Regions from separate parts of the Paenibacillus sp. J22TS3 genome, predicted to be linked through region 2. Evidence: predicted binding sites of a transcription regulator. Region 2 holds the regulator's gene; each other region holds the start of a gene.
The links. Region 2 encodes Rex, which represses fermentation and respiration genes when NADH is low (regulators of the CRP and FNR family bind a similar motif). Its sites were predicted from a motif close to TTGTGAAATATTTCACAA; they were not measured.

Region 1: KJS63_RS10625 (formate/nitrite transporter family protein) is a predicted target of Rex. The motif match lies at 4,099-4,116, and genes of this name have one in related genera.
Region 3: adhE (bifunctional acetaldehyde-CoA/alcohol dehydrogenase) is a predicted target of Rex. The motif match lies at 4,889-4,906, and genes of this name have one in related genera.

What each region holds. Positions count from the first base shown of each region.
Region 1 covers NZ_BOSF01000003.1:201,007-207,692, reverse strand. Annotated here, with positions in the region: gene KJS63_RS10645 ((2Fe-2S)-binding protein) at 1-374, shown strand, start outside; gene KJS63_RS10640 (YjdF family protein) at 609-1,019, shown strand; gene KJS63_RS10635 (SDR family oxidoreductase) at 1,163-1,813, opposite strand; gene KJS63_RS10630 (FAD-dependent oxidoreductase) at 2,350-3,711, shown strand; gene KJS63_RS10625 (formate/nitrite transporter family protein) at 4,208-5,041, shown strand; gene KJS63_RS10620 (molybdopterin-containing oxidoreductase family protein) at 5,307-6,686, shown strand, end outside.
Region 2 covers NZ_BOSF01000001.1:369,296-375,981, forward strand. Annotated here, with positions in the region: gene KJS63_RS01660 (AAA family ATPase) at 1-341, opposite strand, end outside; gene KJS63_RS01665 (hypothetical protein) at 334-870, opposite strand; gene KJS63_RS01670 (cell wall elongation regulator TseB-like domain-containing protein) at 1,142-1,648, opposite strand; gene KJS63_RS01675 (amidohydrolase) at 1,682-2,980, opposite strand; gene KJS63_RS01680 (redox-sensing transcriptional repressor Rex) at 2,970-3,620, opposite strand; gene dinG (ATP-dependent DNA helicase DinG) at 3,652-6,510, opposite strand; gene KJS63_RS01690 (hypothetical protein) at 6,679-6,686, opposite strand, start outside.
Region 3 covers NZ_BOSF01000001.1:542,654-549,339, reverse strand. Annotated here, with positions in the region: gene KJS63_RS02635 (HAMP domain-containing sensor histidine kinase) at 1-882, opposite strand, end outside; gene KJS63_RS02630 (response regulator transcription factor) at 879-1,592, opposite strand; gene KJS63_RS02625 (serine hydrolase domain-containing protein) at 1,824-3,803, shown strand; gene KJS63_RS02620 (Crp/Fnr family transcriptional regulator) at 3,900-4,616, opposite strand; gene adhE (bifunctional acetaldehyde-CoA/alcohol dehydrogenase) at 4,957-6,686, shown strand, end outside.

The DNA of each region.
Region 1 (6,686 bases), on a different contig from region 2:
TTGCGCGTGTCTCGGGCCTGCCCGCAGCCCAAATTTGGGGACAGCTTCCATTGGGAGTGTCTTACTATGTCAACCTGATCAGTGGCAGATTGGAACGGGAGCCGGATCGCGTTCGGCTCCAGGAAGAATATGAACGTTTGACTGGGGAGCTTCAGCCCTCTGCGTTTGGACTTAGCCTTAACCCTTACCGGATTAAGAAGAAAATGATCGATGACCCTTACCATCCTGGCGGGCAGATGACGATGAAGCCGACCTGCTGTCTGGCGTACCGGACAGATTCGGGCAATGGTTATTGCTATTCCTGCCCAAAGCTAACCCGGCAGCAGCGGGAGGAGAAGGCGGCCGCCATCATGGCTGCTTCCGCATCGAAATAGAAGACCGTTACAGCGCCTGCCGTGCTGTAACGGTCTTTTTTGTGCTGCGTTTATCAATTGCACGTGTTGACTCTTTGTTTTATCATGGGGGTGAGAGCGTAAAAACACAGCCCGGTTGGTAGTCCGGGCGTCCTGCGGATTAGATCGTGTCATCCGTATTCTGTCCGTTATGGATCAGTAACCTTCCCCCCTCGGGATGTCCATCGCTTTCGTATCTTAGAGGGGGTAGTGAGTATGAAGTTAACTGTGTATTATGAAAGTCCGTATTGGGTCGGTGTGGTTCAGGAAGAAGACAAAGGCAGGGTAAAGGCAGCCAGGTATATATTTGGCTCCGAGCCGGCCGATGCTGAAGTGCTTGAGTTTATAACCGGGCAGCTTGCCGCGCTGATGGACTCGATGACAGCCGAGGTGAAGGGCAAGGGCTCCATACCGGGGAAAGTGAACCCCAAGCGGATGCAGAGAATGGCGGCACGCGAAAGCAGGGCTCATGGCGTGTGTACCTATGCTGAGCAGGCCATTAAGCTTCAGATGGAAGAACGGAAGCGGACCCGGCGTATCGCCAGCAAGGCGGAGCGTGAGGAACTGAAGGAACGGAAACGTGAAATCGCCAGGCAAAAGGCTAAAGACAAGCACAGGGGCCATTAATGGCCCCCTGTGCATGCAGGCCGATCGGTGGGATGCGTTGAAGCAGGCTTTTGTGGTCGCGAGATCATTGGATTCATCCATTTCCCGATAAGGCTTTATCTACAAAACAAGCCGTCTTCCCAAGGAAGATCGGCTTATTTTTGTTATTTAGAAGCTGTGCGAAGAGACTGAAGCGCCTCCGCCAGAGGGGTGTCACCCTCTACAAGCTCGAATTCGCACCGCTCTGTTTGGGGGAGTGCCAGAGCAAGCACAGCCGCTTTAGCGACATCATCACGGGAGATTCGGCCTGATCCGGAAAAACCGACGGCTGCGGTCACCCGCCCTGTAGGCGGATCATTAGTGAGGCCGCCTGGCCGGATAATCGTATGGTTCAGCTTGCTTTCCTCCAGCACCCGCTCCGCCCGTCGTTTAGCCATAAGGTAAGGCTTCAGCAGACTTGGCATTTTGTGGGGAGCGAGCGTCCCAAGAGAGCTGATCAGAATGAACCGTTCAATTCCATCCAACATGGATTGCTCAATTAGCCGGACCGTGCCTAGATGATCAACCTCTTCAGGATTGCCTGATGCACCTGCTCCGACCGCACATATTACGGCATCCACGCCTTTCATGCCCTCTGAGAACACCCCGTTCAAATCCCCGATAAAAGGAACGGCTCCCAATTCCTTAATCGCAGCTGCCTGTTCCTCACTCCTCACCAGTCCATGCACCTTGTATCCAGCCTGTACAAGCTCACGCACGATCAGCTGCCCGGTTCCCCCGTGCGCTCCGGCAACAAAAATAGTGCTGTTCTTCATGCCCCGTCCTCCTATTAATGAGATTCACGCGCCCAGATTGATATCAGTATCTCCCTGTATGGTGTATGCAATCCATTACCCGTATAATCCTCCTTTTAAAAGAAATTCAGCCAGGCATAGAGCAGCGGCGGGCCGGGGATGATACAAGTACATCGCATCGAGCTGGTTTTATTCCGTACTAGAAGTGCCTATATAGAAGCCCGGTATGATCAGGGGTGTATCAGGTACCGCAATGACTTTTTTTACAGCCGGGCGAGTCGGAGAACTGCACATAAGAGGACTGCAAGTACCTGCGAGAACAGGGTTTATAGCTGTAAAGTGAAGATTTTTTTAAAAAAGCCAATGCATCATAATTGTGAACATTGTGAGAAAATGCACACAACCTATTGTAATGTGAAAAAAATCACACTATAATAGCGTCATAAGGTGATTTAATTCACAAACAGTATTGAATCAAAAGTGATTGTTTTCACAAGGTTGGAGAATTGGCTTTCTAGATTATAAATAAATGGATACAAATGGAGGAGGAAGAAATCATGAAAGTTGTAGTTATTGGATGTACCCATGCAGGAACCGCTGCTATTGTTAACACTGCCAAGCTGTACCCGGAGGCTGAAATTACGGTGTACGAGCGTAATGATAATATTTCGTTCTTGTCTTGCGGTATTGCTTTATATGTTGGAGGCATGGTTAAAGATCCCCAAGGCCTGTTTTACTCGTCGCCACAACAGCTTGCTGAACTTGGAGTCCATACCAAGATGCTGCATGAAGTAGTGAGTGTGGATACAGAGAATGGTAAGCTTGTAGCACGCAATCTCCGCACCGGAGAAGAATTTGAAGACACATATGATAAGCTTATAATGACTACGGGTTCGTGGCCGATCGTTCCTAAGTTTGAGGGCGGGGAGCTGAACAACATTGTTCTCTCGAAGAACTGGAACCACTCTAACGCGATCATTGAGAAAGCTGAGAAAGCCCGTAACATTGTAGTTGTCGGAGCAGGGTATATCGGGGTGGAGCTTGTTGAAGCGTTCCAGCTGAACGGGAAGCAGGTTACACTGATCGATGCGGAAGACCGCATCCTCAGCAAGTACCTTGATCCTGAGTTCACGGATGCCACCGAGAAGAATCTTCAGGATCACGGTATCCGGTTGGCTTTGAGTGAGAAGGTAACCCGGTTCGAAGGGGAAAATGGCAATGTAAGCCGGGTTATTACGACCAAGGGTGAGTATGACGCTGATTTGGTTATCCTATGCATCGGCTTCCGTCCGAATACGGATTTGCTTAAAGATCAAGTGGAAATGCTGGAGAACGGTGCGATCATTGTGGATGAGTACATGCGGACCAGCAGGGACAATGTCTACGCGGCCGGCGACAGCTGTGCGGTATTCTACAATCCGACAGGACAGCATGCCTACATTCCTCTGGCAACCAATGCCGTACGCATGGGTACCCTCGTTGCCCGCAACCTGGTTGAGCCAACCGTTAAATATATGGGAACCCAAGGAACCTCAGGCATCAAAATCTATGAGGATAACATCGCCGGAACCGGGTTGACTGAAATTGCCGCCAAGGAAGCTGGCCTTGATGTAGAGGCCGTGGTAATCAATGAGAACTATCGCCCTGAGTTCATGCCAACCCACGAGCCGGTGAAGCTGAAGGTGGTTTATGAGAAGGAGACCCGCCGCATATTGGGTGCCCAGCTCATGTCTAAAGCGGATTTGACCCAGTCGATCAATACCATTTCGGTCTGCATTCAGAATCATATGAAGATGGAGGAGCTGGCGTTTATCGATTTCTTCTTCCAGCCTCATTACAACAAGCCGTGGAATTTCCTAAACACCGCAGGTCTTCAGGCGCTGCCGCTTGTACCGTCGAGACAGCCTGCACATGTGTAATCAGCACTGTATCTGAATTGTCAATACTAGTGTCATGTAGTATTATGGGTATAATAACAAGTGTCAAATAGAATGAAATAAGGGACCGGTGGCCGCCGATCCCCTGTACAACAGCTTGAGTGAGGATACTCCTCCGCTTAAAAAGTTACACAGAAGAAGTGACCTGCACGGTTTGCCGACCCAGAGCAGGTCACTTCTTTTTTCGTTCGATGTACGTCAGCAGCGCAATAACAAATGCAGCAAATCCGATAACATCCGCAAAAGAGAAGTTCATACGCCTCACCTCCCTTCTGGAGGAAGAGGCACCCACTCAAGGTGTGTTGTACAAGCCTATTATATCAAACCGTTCCTTAATATGGGACGGTCTTATTTTTATTCCAAGAACTTATGTGAAAAATTTCACTAAATGTGATTTACATTACATTTAGCCGGGAGACCCACGCCCTACAATAGATTTAGAGAGAAAACTCACATAAGGATAAGGAGGCTGACCAATATGGCTTACAATAAACCTGATCAAATTGCGGCCGTTACGGTTCAGAATGGTACACACAAAGCAAACAATCCTCTGCTTACGATGATTATCCTAGGGTTCCTGGCGGGAGCCTTTATCGCAATTGGATTCCTGCTCGATATTCGGGTTATTGCCAGCATGCCCAAGGAATGGGGCAGCTTTGCGAACTTCATCGGCGCTTCGGTGTTCCCTGTTGGCTTGATTCTCGTGCTGCTCGCGGGTGGTGAACTGGTGACCGGGAACATGATGGCGGTATCTCTGGCGGGAATGGCCAGACGAATCACACCCCGGCAGTGGGTGGTGAACATCGCGGTAATTACAATCAGCAATTTCATTGGAGCCTTGTTCGTGGCGTATTTCTTCGGGCATGTGGCTGGATTGACAGAGAGCGGGCCATACCTGGCTAAGACGGTGGAAATGGCAGGACATAAACTGGATGCAAGCTTTGTTCAAGCTTTTGTGTCCGGAATCGGATGCAACTGGCTGGTCGCTATTGCGGTATGGATGTGTTACGGGGCAGACAATATGAGCGGTAAAATAATCGGCATTTGGTTCCCGACCATGAGCTTTGTAGCAATTGGTTTTCAGCACATCGTGGCGAACATGTTCCTGATTCCGGCTGCCATCTTCGCAGGCCATTATAGCTGGGCGCAATACTTTGGCAATTTTGTACCAGTATGGCTTGGTAATCTGGTTGGCGGCGTAGTTTTTGTGGCTGGCGCTTACTATATGGCCTATCTGCGCAAACCCGGCGAGGCGGCTCCTGCCAAACAGGAGGGTGTCACCGGGGAGGTTCTGCACAAGAGTGCCGTGTGACCGTCCTAAAGTAAGCTGGTTGAACTAGGTGAGCTGAGTGAGCGGGACATAAAAAAATTCAGCATACAGCGGGGTTAGGGGGAGTAACCTTGCTTTATGCTGAATTCAGGAGTGTTCTTGAAACAGAGAGATCTGATCAAGAACAGATGCACTTAAGTATCATTACCTCTAGCAGCCCGGGTTGAAACGGGCTGCTTATTATTTTTTTTGCAGTCTGCCGTCTCTCCTTATATGATAGAATGGACCAAGTTGCAATAGGGGAGAGATGAGCTTGATCGAACAGAAGAATGGAATATTCCCCGCTGTGTGTCCGTTGGATTGCCCGGACACCTGCGGGTTATTGTTACATAAAGAGGACGGACGGATTGTTAAGGTAACCGGGAACCCGGAGCATCCCATTACTCAAGGGGCTATTTGTAATAAGGTGCGGAATATGACGGAGAGGATTTATCATCCGGAGCGGGTTCTGTATCCCCTTAAGCGGGTTGGAGCCAAGGGGGAGGGCAAATTTAAGCGGATTAGCTGGGAGGAAGCTGTCAGCGAGATAGCTGCCAGATATAAGCAGCTAATTGCGGACCATGGGTCGGAATCTATCTTGCCTTACAGCTTCTATGGCAACATGGGGATTCTAAGCGTTGATGGTATGGACCGCCGATTCTTCAACCGGCTTGGTGCAGCCCAGCTGCGGCAGGGAATCTGCAACGCGGCGGGAAACACCGGATTCAAGTTCACCATGGGCTTTGGTGGAGGAACCGTTCCGGAAGATGCGGCTGAGGCTGATCTGTTCATCGTATGGGGCGGGAATATCGTCAGCACGAATATGCATATGGTGCCGATTATCGAGAAGGCCCGCAAGCGTGGGGCGAAGCTCGTGGTTATCGATGTGCACAAGAACCGTACAGGGGACCGCGCCGACTGGTTCCTTCCGTTGTATCCGGGAACCGATGCGGCGCTTGCGCTAGGCATGATGCATGTATTGTTTGATCGCGGTCTTGTGAATGAAGAGTTCATGATGAAATACACGCTGGGTCACGAGCAGCTTCGTGAGCACGTCAAGGAATATACTCCAAAGCTGGTATCGTCCATTACCGGTGTGCCCGAGGAGGATATTGTGAAGCTTGCCTTAATGTACGGGCAGACTCCACGGGCTTATATCCACATCGGGAACGGGCTTCAGCATCATGATAACGGCGGCATGACCGTCCGAACCATCACTTGTCTTCCTGCTTTAACCGGGGGCTGGATTGTTAAGGGAAGCGGCGCGTTCAAGACAAATGGCCCTTATGGTAAGGTGAACAGCGCTGCGCTGGAGAGACCGGATTTGCGGCCGAATCCGGATGCGAGAACGGTAAGCATGAACCAGCTGGGTGACGTGCTGCTTCGTCTGGACCCGCCGATCCATGCATTGTTCGTCTACTGCTCTAACCCAGCCGTGGTGGCACCCGAGACCGGAAAGGTGGAGCAGGGTCTGATGCGGGAGGATTTATTTACGGTGGTGCATGACCTATTCATGACGGATACGGCCAAATATGCCGATATCGTGCTGCCGGCAACGTCGTCTTTTGAGAATACAGATTTGTATACTTCTTATTGGCATACGTATGTGCAGCTCCAAGAGCCGGTGATCCCGGCCGTGGGCGAGAGC
Region 2 (6,686 bases):
CCTGGAGGTCCAGTCAGCAGAATCCCTTTAAGCGGGCGAATGCCGAATTTTTGAATTTCCTCATGTCTGACCATGAAATCAAGCGCCTCGCGAAGCTCCTGCTTTGCACTGTCCTGCCCGCCGATTTCTTCAAAGGTCAGCTTAGCTGGTCCCGCCTTCTTGCGCTTCTTCTCCTGGGAGGCACCTACTGTGATGCCGCCTCTCATCTGAACCACAGCATAGAGAGAACCGACCATGGCTAATCCAATGATAACCGGGATAATATTAAGACCGATGTAAGCCATAAACACGAGCAGCACAAGCACAAATCCGATGACGATTTCTTTAATATACTTAGACATTATTCCATACCCCCAGTTGGCCCGGTACCCTTGGAAGAACAATAAACTTGCTGGCTTTGCCGTCGGTTAATGTTACATAAATATTATCACTATCCATCGCGCTGTTCACGGTAAGATTCGGGCTGCCTTCCTTCAGCTTCTCCAGCGTTGCTGGAATTTCCGTATACTTTTTATTATCCATCGCTTCAGCTACCGGGAAGAGCGCCTTCGACCACCATTCGTCCAGCGTCTTGCTTGAATGATCAACCACCGTTAATTTCAGCTTCCGGCTTCCGAGCAGGGACTTACCATCAACAGTTAAGTGCTGAACCAAACCACTTAAATCCGTTTTGGGATCCAAATCGAGTTTCAAATCCACCTGCTTTTGGGTAATATCAAACTGAACATTCTTCACACCATCATACTGGGTGACCAATTTCTTAAGCGGAGCTTGTACCGCAAACTGGCTATACGCGAACCAGCCACCAAACAGGACAACCGCAGATATAGCGACAGTAGTAACCAAAGGAACGATACGCAGCTTCTTCAATAGAAGATCCTCCTTATAAAAAATCAACGGATTTCTCCGTCTTTTTGTATACTCAATTATATATCTCAAAAGTACAAGTATTAGTATATCACAGAATATATACTTTTTCTAAGCGAATGTCTGAAAATCTTTGAAATTGTTGGGATATTTCTCACAACGTTCAATAAATAGCCGCAAACCAAACAAGACCTTCCATTCTCATGATGGAAGGTCTTGTTTATTAGAACCTAGGTTTAGAGCTTTATTTTAAAATATACCAATAGCAACCCTCTTAACGATTAGGCAGGGTAAACGTATCCTGTAGAGCCTGCCCATCCGAGAATTTATAGAATCTGTAGTTATAATGATCCTTCTCTTTGTAGAACAATTGATATACATATTCCTTTGCCGTGTCATCCGGGTCTTTGTCATAGATTCCAGGCACGAGCCTAACAATAGTTGCATCTGGCAGCTCAGCTTTCACCTTATTGCGCACCTGCTCCAGAGTAACTCCGTTCTTGGCCAGCTCCTGATGATCCACTTTGCCGTCAACCACCCAAACCACGATATCCTGATTAGAAGTGCTCTTGCCCTCGATGACCCAGCATACGGTATCCCAGACCGACTTGCTTGCATGCTCTACCGAGGCCAGTCCCGCCTGCTGCTTCGCCACAATAATTGCCGCATCCTTCTCTGCCCAGTAATCACTCATGGTATATACATAATAACGCTGTATCCCGAACAGAACTACAAGCACAATGAGAATGGAGAGCAGAATCCATTTCGTCTTTTTCTTCAAGCCTTCACTTCCTTTCTGGCCAGAAGTCTCCGCTTAACGGGAGAGCAGTCCTTCAAAACATGCTTGAGCTTCCCGGCGAATCCGCTCTTCATCCATTGTGATGCAGCTTCCATTCTTCACGACTTGCGCCCCGTTCACCCACACGTGCTTAACATCCTTCGGCCCTGCAGAGTAGACCATGTGGGAAATGAAATCTGTATATGGAACAAAATGCGCTTGATCTGTATCCAAAGCAATGAAATCTGCTTTCATGCCAGCGGCAAGACGGCCAGTGTTCTGAAGATAGACGGACTGTGCGCCATAAATGGTGCCCATCTTGAGCGCCTCATCCGCAGGCACCGCAGTCGGATCACCTGATACGCCTTTATGAATCAACGCGGCGAGCCTCACCTCTTCAAACATATCCAAGTTATTATTGCTGGCTGCTCCATCGGTACCCAAAGAAACGACCACACCAGCCTTCTGAAGATCCATTACACGCGCTACACCGCTTGCCAGCTTAAGATTGCTTCCCGGGTTATGGGAGACGGCCACCTTGTTTCTGGCCAGGATTTCAATCTCTTCGTCGGTAAGATGAACGCCATGGGCTACAATGGATGGACGGGAGAAAAATCCAAGTTTCTCCAAATGGATGGCAGGACGTGTCCCATAATCGTTGATGTTCTGCTGAACTTCCGCAGCCGTCTCCGACATATGCGTATGCAGCGGCAGGTCCAGATCATGTGCCGCCTGGACAAACTTCTCAATAAATGCCGGAGGACATGTGTAAGGGGAGTGCGGCGACATCATGGTAGTGATTCTGCCATCGGCCTGTCCATGCCAGTCTTTGGCGAACTGTACCGCCTCCTCCAGCTTCATCTGCTGCACGTCTTCTGGACACAGCCCTATAGCTCCGCGCATGAGCACCGCGCGCATTCCGGATTCCTGCACCACCTTGGCCACCTGGTCCATGTGGTCGTACATGTCCAGGAAGGTCGTGGTTCCGCCTTTGAGCATCTCCAATACAGACAGGGATGTTCCCCAGTATACATCGTTAGATGTAAACTTGGCCTCCATAGGCCACATCTTCTCTTGAAGCCACGTTTGGAGTTCCATATCATCACCATAACCCCTCAGCAGGGACATTGCCGCATGGCCATGGGTGTTGATCAATCCTGGAGAAAAAAGCAGGCCGCTTCCGTCAAAAGCTTCTGTCTCCTCTTCACCTTCCGGGCAACTCTCTCCAACATATTTAATTACATCATCCTCGATCAGCATATATCCCTTGATCACGGATTGCCCCGGCTCCAATACCACAAAGGTTCCGTTCTTGATCAACCATTTACGACTCATTCCACTCGTCTTCCTTTCCATCCTCCAAATAATAAGCCAAGCTGAGCAGATCGGTAGTGAAATCCGCCGCATGCAGACGTACCCCGGCAGGCACCTTCAGAATAGTCGGGGCGAAGTTAAGTATGGCTTCTATTCCGGCGCTGATCAGCTGATCAGCAACCCGCTGCGCCTCAATATCGGGTACTGTAATAATCCCAATCCGGATATTCAGCCTCTTGACCGTCTCTCCCAATTCCTCAATCGGCTGCACTGTCAATGAGTTGATTTTTTGGCCAATCTTGTGCTCGGAAGCATCAAAGAGGGCCACAATCTTCATGTTATCTTTCAAATACGTATTGTAGTTCGACAAGGCTTGGCCCAGATTACCTGCCCCAACAAGGGCCACGTTAATCTGCTGATCCAAATTCAGGATTTGGCGGATCTTCTCAATCAGATATGAAACATCATAGCCGATTCCCTTACGGCCAAAGTCACCGAAATATGCCAAATCCTTGCGGATTTGTGCCGGATTCAGATCCAGCTTTTGTCCAAGCTCCTGTGAAGAAACGGTCGCAACCTCCCGCAGGCTAAGCTCATTCAGAAAGCGCAGATATACAGGCAATCTGCGCACAACCGCGTCCGATATTTTCTCCGATTTCATCTCTATTTCCCCCTAAATCTAATGAGTCCGGTCAATCGCCGGTGCCTAGCCATTCTGATATTCGGGACACCATTTGCTGTGTGGGCATATGCTCCATCTTTGGCCCCGGCAAAGAATACAGGAAGTACTTCCCATAGTAGGACTCAAGAATCCGCGTATCATAAACAATCACAATTCCGCGGTCCTGTGAGGAGCGGACCAGCCGTCCGAAGCCCTGCTTGAACCGGATCACCGCCTGCGGAACGGACAGCTTCATGAACGGATTCTTCTTCTGCCGCTGAAGCCGCTCACTCTTTGCCTCCACCAGCGGATGATTCGGCGGCTGGAAGGGCAGCCGGACGATCGCCAGGCTTGTCAGCGCATCTCCCGGGATATCCACCCCTTCCCAGAAGCTGCTTGTTCCCAGCAGTACGGAGGCCTGCTGACCTTGGAATCTGCGGGTTAGCTTGGTGCGATTGCCGCTGTCCACGCCTTGTCCGATCACAGTAATGCCTTGCGCGCCAAGCGCCTCCTTCAACGGATCGTAGACCTGGCGCAGCATCCGGTACGAGGTAAACAGGACCAACATACGGCCCTGTGTCGCTACCGCCGCATCAGCGAGCGAGCTCACCAATGTGCTGACAAAGTAGTCATCACCAACACTCCCCTTAACACTAGGGAAGTCTCTTGGAATGACAAGCAGTGCCTGCTCCCGGTATTTAAACGGGGAAGGAAGCATGGAAGTAAGCAGCCGATGCTGATCCGAAGCTTCCTGAAGTCCCAGCTGTTCAATCATGTACTGGAATGATTTGTCCACGGACAGCGTTGCCGAGGTCATAATAACACTTTTCTTTTTGTCAAAGAAATATTCCTTCAGCTGTTGGCTAACTTCAACTGGCACCGCGTAAATCTGCAGAGAACGGCTGCGGTAATGTCCGTTGCCTTCGATCCAATACACGGTCTCTTCGTTGTCCAGCTTCATGAATGAGCGGATATTGTCCCGCTCGGCCACCAAGTCCTTAAATAGACCGCTGATGTCCGTAAGCAAGCTCTCTGACCCATAGCTGTCATCATCATCCTTCAGCTCATTCATCATCCGCTCACCCTTGCGGATGACGCCCCCCATCGTCAGATAGATTTGATTCTCAAGCTCGCTCAGCTCTTCCCAGTTCTTCGGCTTGTTATTCGGCAGGAGCCTAAGCACGAACTGGCCGGGTTCACCGGGAGCTGCATCACTTCGTTCAGGCATCAAGCTGAACAGCTGGTCGCTGAGACGGTCCCAGTTCTCTTTGATCTCCAGCAGTTCCGGATACAAGTTATCAATCACGTTAACCCATTCCAGTGCTTTCTCCGAACCGCTGCTTTGAAGCTGGATGCGGAGATTAGGAAGCTGCCCTGTACGGCTGTCTTTATACAGCCGGGTAAGGGTATGAAGAACGGTGAAATACTTCATATTCATACCAAGGTGCTTGCCAGCCACATCTTCCAGATGATGTGCCTCATCAATCACCAGCCGCTCGTAGGATGGCAGCAGCTGATGCCCGGCCTTCACATCCGTAAACAGTTTGGAATGATTGGTGATCACCACGTCGGCCACTCCAGCTTCATGTTTGGCCTTGTGATAGTAGCATTTACGGAACCAAGGGCAGGAACGGCCCAGACATGAGTCTGATTCACTGGCAACTGTCTCCCAGAAGTCCGCCCCCCGGTTGCCTTGATTCAGCTCTTCATCGTCGCCGATTTCGGTCTGGGTAAGCCAGACGATCATCTGAGCCGCGATCAAGACGTCTTCCTTGGGCGATACAAAGTCTCTTTTATTTATTTTATGTTCAAATTTACGCAGACACAAATAATGCTGTCTGCCCTTGAAGATCGCTGCACGGAATGGAAACGGTACAACCTCGGACAATAACGGAATATCCCGCTCACGTAATTGCTCCTGAAGATTTATGGTATGCGTGCTGACCATAACTTTCTCTTCGGCCTTCACACTATGATAAATCGCAGGAAGCAGGTATCCAAGGGATTTCCCCGTTCCAGTGCCAGCTTCCACAAGCAAATGCTTGTCCTCGTCGAACGCCCGCATTACCTCGTCCAGCATCATATTCTGCGCTTCTCGCTCTTCGAACTGCGGGAGCTTCGCCTTCAGATTCGCACGGACCTGACTCAGGAACTGTTCAAAGGAAACGTCTTCGAGCGGATTGTCCGCCTCCTCGCTCCTCGCCGGCTTGATGTCGATCCAGTCCTCGGTCTTCAAGGCAAACTGCCGGTAGTAGGAATAACCGTCCGCCATGGGCGCGGCAGCTTCCTTCTCCCTCTCCTGCAGTGCAGCATCAAAGAACCACCCCAGATCGCTGTCTTCTCCTGCGAACAGGTCAGAGAGACGCTGCAGCGACAGAAGAGGCAGCTCTTCGATCTCCTCCAGACATTTCAGGAAGATCAGTGCGGTCGCCAGCGCGTCCGAATCGGCCTGGTGTGGTCTATCATGCGTAACCCCGAACTCGCCGGATACAAATCCAAGCTGGTAGGAGGTAAGTGAAGGGAACATAATTTTCAGAAAATCCATTGTATCCAGAATTCGTCCCGTAAATGGCAAATAACCTGTTTTATCCAAAGCGCTCTGTAAGAAATTAAAGTCAAAAGCAACATTATGTCCAACCAGGATTACATCGTCCAGAAGGGGAACCATCTCCATCATAACCTCATCGAGGTCCGGCGCGTCCTTCACATCCTCCTCCGTTATTCCCGTTAACTGAGTAATGAACGGCGGAATCGGAACTCCCGGCTTCACATATGACGAATACACCTGAGTTATCGTTGAATCGTGATCTATAATGGCAAGCCCAACTTGAATAATCTCATCAGAGGACTGGTTACCTGTCGTTTCAAAATCGAGAACGGCATATTTCATTGTATACTCATTACCTTTCGTTCCAGTCTCCTTAACAGCATAACAAAAAAAGCCCGATTTGAAAATTAATCATGCAAACAAATATTCGCACAAGATCATCTTGGCATCACAAAAAAACGATGCGCTTTCCCGAAGGGATTACGCATCGTCTCACAATTGTGCACCCATCTACATTA
Region 3 (6,686 bases), 170 kb from region 2:
AACCAACTCGGTCATCAATCCAGCCTTGGAATAAATAAGATTTAAATACCTGAGCCGCTTCTCCTCCGTATCGGCCAGACCAAGAAGCAGTGCGCTTGCATAACCCTGGATCGTGGTGATGGGTGTCTTCAAATCGTGGGATATATCAAGAAGCATCCGCTGTTTGCTCTCGATCAGCTGCTGATTGGCGCGCTCGGTCTGTTCCAGATGATCGGCCATTTCATTAAAGCACTCCTGGATCGTGGTTAATTCTTTGTTGGAATTATAGTTCAGGCGCTGGTCATAATGGCCGTTCCTCATATGCCTCATAGCTGTGGAGATCTGCTCAAGAGGGGTGGTCAACTGTTTTGAGGTGTAGCGTCCATACAGGTAGACACTGATCACTGACAACAGAAGAACACCGAAGAAGCCGTATGAAAGCTTAAGATTAATTGATATTGTCTCAGGCGGGGTCAGCAGTTTAAAGCTGGTCTGCCCCCGCTCTCTGGGGATGGCTACAAGGCACAGCAGAGAGGCGCCCTTATCCGACTTGAACGGGGCTAAGGCATATAGATAAGGCATTCTGCTCCCGTCATACAGCAATGACGTAAGCTCAGCAGCGGAATAGGCTTTGTGGGGCACTTTCTGGGTGCCTTTAATATAGATGACATTCCGTTCTTCGTCCAGAATTTCGACCCATCCCCCCGATTCTTCAATGACTTCGGAATCGATGGACGTATAATCGGGTCTGGCGATTTGAGAAGGCTCGATAGGTTTTGTTACATAATGATCAGACAGCTCCCCTGAGAATAACTGAACCAGAAGAAAGATTAAGCCAAGTGTAAAGGCGAACAATAAATAAGAGCGGATTAGACTGTTGAGCAGCCGGCGTTTAGTTTTCATTGGAAGTCTTCTTCCTTGGCGAACTTATACCCCAGTCCGCGGATCGTCTTGATATAAACGGGTTGACGCGGGTCCTTCTCTATTTTGTCCCTTAGCCTTGAGATATGAACCATCACTGTATTGTCATCTTTCCAGTAGGTATCGCTCCATACTTTTTCAAACAGCTGTTTTTTGGTGAAGACTCGTCCGGGGGCCATCATAAAGGTTTCAAGCAGCTTGAATTCTGTTGATGTCAAAGTGATTTCTCCTTCTTCATGAAGGAGTATGCAGGACTCGAGATTCAATGTTAACTCTCCTATGGATACCCAGGTTTGAGCCGCATGCATCTGGGAAGGCATATTAAGATCATACGCTCTTCTGAGCTGAGCCTGGATACGTGCAACAACCTCAAGCGGATTGAAGGGCTTTACGATGAAATCATCGGCTCCAAGGCTCAGACCAAGTATTTTGTCGCTGTCCTGATCCTTCGCGGATAGAAAAATAATCGGCATATTATAGTGCGCCCTAATTTGCTTAACTAATTGATAACCATCCTGATGAGGCATCATGATATCGATAACAGCCAGATCCACCTGCTCGGATTGGATGGTCTTCCAGGCTTCGATACCGTCGTATGCCTCAATCACGCGGTAGGGCTCCCGCTCGAGAAACAGCTTGAGCAACTCAGCGATGTCAGGCTGATCATCAACAACCAGTATGGTTGGGTTCATGCAAGGACTCCTCCAGTTCATAACACTTCTTTACTATAAGTCTATTATTTCTGAGTCACTATTTCTATGAAAGAACTGTAAAACCTGTACCAGGGATCTCATTGTAAGATTAATTTAAGATTGTCGATAAATCGGCGTAAGAAGGAGGCGGTATGCTTGTGCTAAGCGGCGAATGAACAAGTTGGAATTGGGGACAACGTTGCTGCTTAAAGGTATACGAAGGAGGAGCTTATGCAAAGGATTATTTTACTAACCATGTCGGCGCTGCTGGTCTTGGTCTCGGCCTTCCCGGGTGGAAAGGTGTCCGCCGAGGGGAAGCGGCAGCTGACAGTGGAGGAGGTCAAACAGTTCGCCGAAGATTTCTTCAAGCGCAATTTGAATGATAAATCGGTTCCGGGGGCGATATTCACCGTTGTGCAAGGGGACAAGGTGCTGCTTAATCAGGGTTATGGTTATGCGGATGTGGAGAGCAAGAAACGGATAGATCCACAGGCGACACTATTTCGCGTAGCCTCTATTGCGAAGGTAGTTACAGCCGCGGCATCCATGCAGCTTGTAGAGCAAGGCAAGCTCAAGCTGGATCAGAATATTGAAGATTATCTGGGCGGGCCCAAGCTGCAAAATCCCTTCTCTAAGCCGGTGACCTCAGCAAATCTGTTAACGCATACCGCAGGGTTCACAGCAAGAGATGCACAGGAAACCGACAACTACAAAGATTTGGATGCCTATTTGCCGCTGGAGGATTTCCTCAAGCAGATGCTGCGGCCAGTGAAGCGCGAACCAGGTGAAGCCGTTATGTATGACAATTTCGGATGGATGCTTCAGGGGTATATTGTACAGCAAATTGCAAAGACTCCGTTCGAGGACTATGTGAACAAAGCAATATTTACCCCGCTTGGGATGAACCACTCCACATTCAGGCTCACAAGCAAGCTGGCGCAGCAATTGGCCACAGCATATGATGGCGCCGGGAACCCGATGCCGCTGCACGAAGTGGCACCTACAGTCCAGCCTCAGGGCAGCATGCTCTCGACAGGGGAGGATATGGCCAAGTTTCTGATCTCCCAGTTGAACGGCGGAGCAGTGGGAAATAACCGGATATTGAAGGAAAGCTCTGTAAAAGAAATGCAGACGTTCCATCACTACGCCGCACCAGGCGTTCCGGATACAGCTTACGGGTACGAGCCCTCCAATGTGCCTTGGAAGGATAACGGACAGAAGGTTGTAGGTAAGGATGGGGACTATCAAGGCTTTACTTCCTATATGTGGCTTATCCCCGAGCAGAGCATTGGTGTATTTGTCAGCTTCACAGCCTCTACGCAGCTGAGAGAGCAGCTTTACAGCGAATTTATGGACCATTTCTTCCCCGCCAAACCGGCACAGGTACAATTCTTGAATACACCAGTTCAGGATTTGCAGGCTGTGGAAGGAAGCTACCGCAAGCTGCGGACATTCAACGCAGTGGTTCAGATTAAGGCTGTGGGTAACGGGGAAATTGCTCTGAGTGGTCTTAACGGTAAGGCGCTTAAGTTTCGGCAGACAGGACCACAGGTGTTTAAAGATGAGAACGGAGCAACCCTTGCGTTCGTGAACGATTCGGCTGGAACTCCGAAATATTTTAAATATCTAGGCGTTGATTATTTCGAAAAAATAAAGCTGCCAACTCCGTTCACTGACGTTAGTTCAAAGAGTCCATATGCAAAGTTCATTGATCCATTATACAGCTTTGGATTCTTGAATGGGAGATCGGACGGTAAGTTTAGTCCTGAGGGCAATACCACCCGGGCCGAATTTGTCCATTTCCTGATCACTCTGTTTGGACTGACACCCCGTAGCTCTGAGCCAGCTTTTAAGGATACGGCAGGTCACTGGGCTGAGGCAGATCTGCAGACAGCAGCGGAAGGCGGTCTGCTGACACCTGATAGCAAAGGAAACGCGAATCCTGATCAGGCGATAACCAGACAGGAGGCGGCTTATCTGTTCTACCAAGTCGTCAGAGGCATGTGGGGAATTTCCCCGCAGGATGCCAAGCTCGCACCGGGCACGGATTCCTGGGCGCTTGAAAGCGTCAAGACCGTTGTCGCTCTTGGGCTTTATGGGCCTGAAGCCAAAAAGAATGAGGATGGGTCTGTTGACTATCGATCCAAGCAGCCTCTAAAAAGACAGGAAGCTGCTGTATTCTTCTACACACTGGTTAACCCTCCAAGCTAATTTAAAAGCAGGAAAGCTGGATTAACTCCGGCCTTCCTGCTCTTTTTTTATCTATAAATGGGATTGAAACAGCATATTATCATAAAGGTTAACAATTTAAATCCGGCAAATTTGATGCGGACACAGCTCGCAGTGACAGATATCCTGAAGCATAACCAGGTCTTTAATAACGATATAGCCATTCTCGTACTCCAGCGCTTCTTTTCTCCGCAGATCACTAAGCATGCGGTTGACACTTTCTCTTGTTGCTCCGATCATATTGGACAAGTCGGTATGGGTGATTTTTCTATTAATCCGGATCGAATCACCATGCTTCTCACCGTAAGAATTACTGAGACGAATCAAAGTCGAGCATAAGGCCCCGGGCTTGCCGTACATCATCAGGTCGCGGAACTTGGTCTGTGTCAGCCGGTGATGGATTCCCATCCATTTCATAAAGTCGATTGCAAAATCCGCATGCTGGCAGATCAGAATCTCCAAGTCACGCTGCTCAATAATACCGATCTCACTATCCTCAATAACCTCAGCTGTAAAGCTGTATTTAGATCCGAAGAAGGGATCAGCCTGCCCAACGAGATCGCCGCTTTGGTACATATATAAAATAAGTTCTTTTCCTTCATCTGTTGACTTAGTCAATTTAATGCGTCCGCGTTTAATATAGAACAGCTTATCCGCAAGATCTCCCTCCCAGAACAGGTGGGACCCGCTAGCATAAGCTTTGTCTTTCATCATCACGAGAAGACGGTTGAAGTTCTGCTCCGTAAAGCTGCCGGTGTTCCCGCGGGTTAATGTTGTACTTAAATAATCAATCATCACCGATCACTCCTTAGTATTCCAATTATACAAGCTCTGTGGATGAACTTATGAGGTTCGTTCCATTTCTTTTTCTATGCCTCAATTATATAGCTTTAATTTGGAATTTAGGGGGCGAAAGAGGCCCTAAAAGTGTCGAATAAACGAACTTTGTGATTTATTTCACTTTACTTTATTTCTGTGACAAATATCACAGTATGCGGTTTTTCACTATGCTAAGATCAATGCGTAGAGAGAAGAAAGACGAGTGGCAACATTGAAGTTAAATACACTTGTGAAAAATTTCACGAAATAACAACTTCAACAATCCGCTCACCTAAATAATAGGAGGATGAGAGTTATGGCTACCAAAGCTCAAGTTAACGAAACTGTAAAGCCAACTGCTGAAGAACACATCCAGACATTGATCAACAAAGCAAAGAAAGCATCCGACGCCTTCATGCAAATGAACCAGGAGCAAATTGATGAAATTGTCCAAGCCATGGCCCTTGCGGGTATGGATAAGCACATGCACCTGGCGAAGCTGGCTATTGAAGAAACAGGTCGGGGTGTGTACGAAGATAAAATTATCAAGAATATGTTCGCGACAGAATATATCTACCATAATATCAAGAACGACAAGACCGTAGGGGTTATTGAAGACAACCCGTATGACAGCTTCCAGAAGATTGCAGAGCCAGTAGGTATTATCATGGGGATTACTCCGGTAACCAACCCGACATCAACTACGATCTTCAAAGCACTTATTGCGATTAAGACACGCAACCCGATTATCTTCGGCTTCCATCCATCTGCACAAAGCTGCTGTACCGCAACTGCACAGATCCTGCTGAAAGCAGCTGTCGAGCACGGCGCACCGGCTGATTGCATCCAGTGGATTGAAGCACCTTCCATGGATAAAACGAACGCTTTGATGAATCATCCTGATGTGGCCTTGATTCTGGCAACTGGCGGTTCGGCAATGGTTCGTGCAGCCTACAGCTGTGGTAAGCCAGCACTCGGCGTGGGACCTGGTAACGTGCCATGCTTCATTGAGAAAAGCGCGGATATCGATCAAGCGGTAAACGACCTGATCTTGTCCAAAACTTTTGACAACGGTATGATTTGCGCTTCCGAGCAAGCTGTAATTATTGAAGAGCCAATCTTCGACCAAGTGAAGAAGAAAATGATTGCCAACGGATGTTATTTCGTGAATAAGGAAGAAGCTGCTAAGCTGAGCGCAGGCGCAATCGTTGCTGAGAAATGTGCAGTTAACCCGGCAATTGTAGGCCAACCAGCCGTAAAAATTGCTGAAATGTGCGGAATTCAAGTACCTGAAGGCACCAAAATCCTTGTTGCCGAAGTAGAAGGCGTAGGTCCTAAATACCCGCTGTCGGCTGAGAAGCTGAGCCCGGTTCTGGCCTGCTACAAAGTATCCAACGCTCAGCAAGGTATTGATCGCGCGGCTGAAGTCGTTGCCTTCGGCGGTATGGGTCACTCTTCGGTTATTCACTCGAACAACGAAGAAGTTATCCAAAAATTCTCTGACCGCATGCCAACCTGCCGGATTCTGGTGAATCAGCCATCTTCGCAAGGCGGTATCGGTGATATCTACAATACGAACCTGCCATCTCTGACACTGGGCTGTGGCTCGTATGGACGCAATTCGACATCTTCTAACGTAACTGCAGTTAACCTCATCAACGTGAAAAGGGTGAATCGCCGTACCGTGAATATGCAATGGTTCAAAGTACCTTCGAAGATTTATTTTGAAAAAGGGGCTACTCAATATCTTGCCAAAATGCCGGATATCAGCCGTGTGCTGATCGTAACGGACCCAATGATGGTGAAACTGGGTTATGTGGAAAGAGTAGAGCACTATCTGCGTCAAAGACAAACTCCGGTCGCCATTGAAGTGTTCTCGGAAGTTGAGCCGGACCCATCCACAACTACGGTGAAACGGGGAACAGAGCTTATGGCTCAATTCCAGCCGGACTGCATCATCGCACTCGGCGGCGGTTCTCCAATGGATGCTGCAAAAGGCATGTGGTTGTTCTATGAATACCCAGACACAGATTTCAACAACTTGAA